Regions from separate parts of the Citrobacter telavivensis genome, predicted to be linked through region 1. Evidence: predicted binding sites of a transcription regulator. Region 1 holds the regulator's gene; the other holds the start of a gene.
The links. Region 1 encodes CRP, which controls carbon source genes, mostly activating them, when cyclic AMP is high. Its sites were predicted from a motif close to ATGTGANNNNNNTCACAT; they were not measured.
Positions count from the first base shown of each region.

Region 2: the regulator CRP is predicted to act here: its motif matches at 1,492-1,509, upstream of drpB (cell division protein DrpB).

Region 1 is NZ_JBGUBF010000003.1:464,796-467,909, forward strand. It holds gene ACERJC_RS16835 (YccS/YhfK family putative transporter) at 1-822, opposite strand, end outside; gene crp (cAMP-activated global transcriptional regulator CRP) at 874-1,506, opposite strand; gene ACERJC_RS16845 (OsmC family protein) at 1,814-2,218, shown strand; gene ACERJC_RS16850 (phosphoribulokinase) at 2,293-3,114, opposite strand, start outside.
Region 2 is NZ_JBGUBF010000001.1:1,946,483-1,949,596, forward strand. It holds gene ACERJC_RS09315 (DNA cytosine methyltransferase) at 1-362, opposite strand, end outside; gene ACERJC_RS09320 (phosphohydrolase) at 413-1,111, opposite strand; gene drpB (cell division protein DrpB) at 1,164-1,433, opposite strand; gene ompC (porin OmpC) at 2,083-3,114, shown strand, end outside.

The sequences.
Region 1 (3,114 bases):
AGCGGCGACCGTTTGCGCATTCCAGCGAATCACCTGTTCCGCATGGCTGCGTTCGACCAGCTTTTGCACTTCTTCCGGCTGATGCAGACTGACGGAGATATGCTCCTGCAGATCCAGCGCTTCCTGAAAGGCGCGCAGCATCCGCTTGTAGTCATTGTTGCGGTGCGCCGACAGCATGTGCATCTGCTGATAGCACTGGGTGATGAGGTCGACCGCTTTCTGCTGGCGCATCAGCAGTGGCGGCAGGGCTTTTTCCGGATCAGTATGCTGGGTCAGCATACTGTATTTGGCTTCGCAGTAATCCGCCAGTTCACGGTATAACAGGCTCAGCGACTCGCGAAGCGGCTGTTCGCGCCAGAGCCAAAACCAGAACCAGTTAAACAATCCGTACCATAGCGTGCCCAATGCGTAGATCAGCAGAGGCTCCCAGACCGGCATGTTCCCCGCGAGGCTCAGTGTGAAAATCGCTGCAATCAGCGAGGCTGGAAGCAGGCGGGCGTGAAGGGAGCTCAATTCCGCAGTGACGCCGAGCGTGAGCGTTAGTCCGGTCAGGATCAGGGGTAACGGTATCGCCTGCGCCAGCAGCAGTTGCATGATCAGGCTACAGCCGGCAAACAGCGACGCCCCGATAATCAGGCGTTTGAAAAAGCGTTTGTGCGGAGTATCAAGCCCGGCAATGTTGCAGCAGGCGGGAACGAGAGAGAAGAGCAGGCCAAGATGTAACTGCCCGATGAGCAGGCCGACGGCCACGGGCAAACAGAGCACCAGTGTTTGACGTAGTGCATAGTTGATTTCTGGGTGATAAATCAGTCTGCGCCACATTGGCAAAACAAAAATGACGCGCTATCGGGTAGCGCGTCATTTTCGATGAGATTAACGAGTGCCGTAAACGACGATCGTTTTACCGTGAGCGGAGATCAGGTTCTGATCTTCCAGCATCTTCAGAATACGACCAACGGTTTCGCGAGAGCAGCCAACGATCTGGCCAATCTCCTGGCGAGTGATTTTGATCTGCATACCGTCCGGGTGAGTCATCGCATCAGGCTGTTTCGCCAGATTCAGCAGCGTCTGGGCGATACGACCGGTCACATCGAGGAAGGCCAGGTTACCGACTTTCTCCGAAGTAACTTGCAGGCGGCGAGCCATTTGGGAAGACAGGCGCATCAGAATATCTGGGTTCACCTGGATCAACTGGCGGAATTTCTTGTAGGAAATTTCAGCCACTTCACACGCTGTTTTCGCTCGAACCCATGCGCTACGTTCCTGGCCTTCTTCAAACAGGCCCAGTTCGCCAATGAAATCACCCTGATTCAGATAAGAAAGGATCATTTCTTTCCCTTCCTCATCTTTAATCAACACTGCCACTGAGCCTTTAACGATGTAGTACAACGTTTCTGCTTTTTCACCCTGGTGAATCAGCGTGCTCTTGGACGGGTACTTATGAATGTGGCAATGAGACAAGAACCATTCAAGTGTCGGGTCTGTTTGCGGTTTGCCAAGCACCATGCGCGATTATCCTCTGTTATAAGCTGTCTCCAGAGCCAAAAAAATCCGCTGTCTCTGGGGTTGCAAAAATGTGCTTCCCTCGTCCTGGGAAGAGGCCGTCAAAAACGAACTGCAGCCTTTAATGTGAAGTCCTCTGCATACATGCAGTACATCAATGTATTACTGTAGCATCCTGACTGTTTTAGCATAGCTTTAGCCGTGTGTCTCCTGGTGTCTCGCTTCAGCATGACGGAGGTCGCCTTCCGTTGCGAGAATTGTTATGTACGCGTAATCTGTCAGGAAAATTGACGCACTGGAGTTAAAAAATATGCAAGCGCGTGTTAAATGGGTTGAAGGGTTAACCTTCCTGGGTGAGTCGGCTTCCGGTCACCAGATTTTGATGGACGGTAACTCCGGTGATAAAGCGCCGAGCCCGATGGAAATGGTGTTGATGGCGGCAGGGGGGTGCAGCGCGATTGACGTGGTTTCTATCCTGCAAAAAGGTCGTCAGGATGTGACGAACTGCGAAGTGAAACTGACGTCAGAACGTCGCGAAGAGGCACCCCGCCTGTTCACCCACATCAATCTGCATTTTATTGTCACGGGTCACGACCTGAAGGATGCCGCCGTTTCGCGTGCGGTCGATCTGTCGGCAGAGAAGTATTGCTCCGTGGCGTTGATGCTGGAAAAAGCGGTCAATATTACCCATTCGTATGAAGTGATTGCTGCCTGATGGCACTGCACTTATCAGGCCTACGACAGGAGTAGGCCGGATAACGCAACGCCGCCATCCGGCAAAATCTTACCTTACTCGATTTTTTTCCCTTCCATCAGTCGCTGTACCAACGGCAACATAATCAGCTCCATGGCCAGCCCCATTTTGCCGCCAGGCACTACCAATGTATTGATGTGAGAAATGAATGAACCTTGCAGCATTGCCAGCAGCCAGGGGAAATCGATCCCTTCCAGATTGCGGAAATGAATCACCACAAAGCTCTCATCCAGCGATGGAATACCTTTGGCTGCAAACGGGTTTGACGTGTCCACGGTGGGGACGCGCTGAAAGTTAATGTGGGTGCGGGAGAACTGCGGCGTAATGTAGTTGATGTAGTCGTCCATAGAACGCACCACGGAATCCATCACCGCTTCACGAGAATGGCCCCGCTCGCTGGTATCACGGATCAGTTTCTGGATCCACTCCAGGTTAACGATGGGGACAACGCCGACCAGCAGGTCAACATGGCTTGCGACCTCATGCTGCGGTGTGACGACACCGCCGTGCAGGCCTTCATAGAACAGCACGTCTGTAGGTTCCGGCAGGGGTTGCCACGGGGTGAAGGTCCCTGGTACCTGGTTCCACGGGACCGCTTCATCGTAGGTATGCAGATATTTGCGCGACTGGCCTTTACCCGTCTGACCGTACTCAACAAACGTCTGTTCCAGCAGACCGAAGTCATTGGCGTCGGGGCCAAAATAGCTGATGTGGCGTCCGGCATCGCGCGCTTTGCGGATCGCCATATCCATTTCCGGGCGGGTATAGCGATGAAAACTGTCGCCTTCCACCTCGGCGGCGCGCAGGTTGAGCTGCGCAAAAATTTTACGAAACGCGAGGCTGGTGGTGGTGGTCCC
Region 2 (3,114 bases), on a different contig from region 1:
CACTCGCTGGTAAACACGCACTGCCCGCCTATCGCTTCAAATCCGCGACGAATACCGCCAATGCCAGCAAAGAGATCAATAAACCGAAAGGCATAGTGAGGATGGTGCGCAGGCGGCGTGGGCAACAGAGAGTGTAAAAACGCCGACTCTCGTTCGCTTAATCGATGCCATGCCGAGGCATTCGCCACCACGCGTTTTAAAATAGCCGGACTCCAGTGGTTCTCGCCGATTCCATTCAGGTGAGCCACCAGCGTTTTAACATCATAAATTTCCAACAATTTCGCCAACAGCGCCTGCACAGTTTCTGCATTGCTGTCTGTCGCGGGAACCAGCGAACCTGTTACTGAAAGATTTTGCTGCATATCGTCAACCGGCCAAAAAAGAGTGTCGTCAGGTTAACATAAAATTGGCTTTACGAGTGGCCGGGGCGAAATGCGTGGATCACCACAGGATCGACAGACTCATACTCCCCTTTTAGCTCAGCACTCAGTTTTGCCATGTAGTTTACCAGGAACGCCGCGTTATGCCGGGCCAGTTCACGTCCACGCTCGGTTTGCATGGTACCGGGCAACGCCAGTAGTTTGGTCTGGAAGTGATCGAGGGCAAACTGTTTATCGTTAAGCGCACGCCGCTCTGCAAAGGGATCTTCACCATCAAAAAGCGCCACGCCTAACGCGCCTGAAACCGCAAAGACCCGTGCCAGCCCTATCGCGCCCAGCGCCTCAAGCCTGTCAGCATCCTGAACGATTTTTGCTTCCAGAGTAAGCGGGACAATGTTCGCGCTAAAACTGTGGGCCTCGATCGCATGGCAAACCGACGCCAGTCGCGGCTCGGGGAAGGTCGGAAAATCCTGGATGAGGATACGGCGAGTTTCAGCAGCCGCCAGAACCGACGAGCGATGGCGATCAGGATGATTTTTGGCAAGACTGACAATGTCATGGAAATAACAGGCTGTCAGCACGACCAGCCCATCTACGTCCTGTCCTTCCATCAGTTTCCGGGATGTTGCCCAGACGCGGCGAAAATGAAAGATATCATGCGCGGTATCCTGCCGGGTGTGATGGTTACCTAGCCACGCTTCAAATTGTGATTGCCAGTGCTGAAGATCCACATTGCCTCCCGTACGTTAAGAAACGCTACAGTAGCAAGTTTCTCCCGTGTCTTCACGTTGGCTGACGGCGCGGACGCGTATACCAGGCGATGCCGCCGAGGATCAATCCCACCAGCCCGAGGACCAGAAAACCCAGCAGAGCGCCCATCCATTTCCCACTGGTTGAGCCAAGTGAGCTTTCGAATCCAGCAACCTGAATCGACTCGATGTGGCTGATCACCCACACGTAGCGAAGCATGGCCCAGACAAAGTAAACGCAGAAAGCGTAAAACACCCACAATGCCAGTTTTCCGCCCAGACTCCGTGTTGCTCTTTCTTCCATACTGCTCAAAGGAAACTCCATTTTTGTAATGTGACTCAAAAAAGATCATTGCTCATTTTTGTGATTATAATCACATTTTTATGTTATGTGTGCCACAACACCACCGCCAGTCATTGATTTTGCATATGTATTGATCCAGGGCAATTTTAGTTATGTCACAAAAATCCTCTGCTACTTCCCGCGGTATTAATAATCGCCCTGTTTTCCGTTTATTTACTCATATTGCAAACAAATAAAACATTCACCCCATCATCCTGTTTTCTGTTTTATATTATCCATATCATTATGAACGAGTCATTAGCCTTTTTATCGTTAAATTAACTTGTTTTTATAACCAGCTCCTATGCCAGTTTCTTTATTATTATCCCAGACTGATTGATATACGCTTATTCAGTAATCATTCAAATAATTGATGCTATCAAATGGAGTCATAAGCATTTGATATAACACCATAATAAATGTGAATGATTTTTAAATAAACCATATAAAATTAATTATAAAAAACTAAAATGAAATATTTGGAAATATTTAAAATACAATTGTTACATGTTATTTTTAAAATAAAATGAACTCTATAGAATAGTATCCAACGTGTTCTTCTGGAAAGGGGAATATATTCACGTGAATTATCATCATAAGGGAAAACATAATGAAAAGAAAAGTATTGGCAATGCTTGTTCCTGCATTACTTATTGCTGGCGCGGCACATGCAGCTGAAGTCTATAATAAAAATGGCAATAAAGTAGATCTCTACGGAAAAGTGGATGGTTTACACTATTTTTCAGACGACAGCGGCAGCGATGGCGATCAGACCTACGCCCGTCTTGGCTTCAAAGGCGAAACCCAGATCATGGACCAACTGACCGGCTACGGTCAGTGGGAATACAACATCCAGGCCAATGGTACCGAAGGCGACAAAGGCGATTCCGCAACTCGTCTGGCCTTTGCCGGTTTAGGTTTCGGCCAGAATGGTACCTTTGACTATGGTCGTAACTACGGCGTGGTTTACGACGTAGAAGCCTGGACCGATATGCTGCCAGAATTTGGTGGCGACAGCTACACTCAGACCGATGTGTATATGCTGGGTCGTACTAACGGTGTTGCCACCTACCGTAACAAAGATTTCTTCGGTCAGGTTGATGGCCTGAACTTTGCGCTGCAATATCAGGGTAACAATGAAGGTTCAGGCGGATTCGCTGGGCAAGAAGGTTCTGGTAACAGCACCAACCGTAAGCTGGCTCAAGAAAACGGCGACGGTTTCGGTATGTCCACCTCCTACGACTTTGACTTTGGTCTGAGCCTGGGCGCGGCTTACGCCAATTCCGATCGTACCGATAATCAGGTTACTCGTGGTTATGGCGATCGTTCCCATGCCAACAACTATGCTGGCGGTGAAACAGCAGAAGCCTGGACCCTGGGTGCGAAATACGACGCGAACAATATCTATCTGGCCACGATGTATGCTGAAACCCGCAACATGACTTACTACGGCGGTGGCAAAGGTGAAGCAACTGGCGGTATCGCTAACCAGACTAAAAACTTTGAAGCGGTCGCGCAATATCAGTTCGATTTCGGTCTGCGCCCATCCATCGCCTACCTTGTATCTAAAGGTAAGGAACTGGGTGGTCAGGATCACGATGGTGATGGTAACCCACGTTACACCGACAAAGATCTGGTGAAA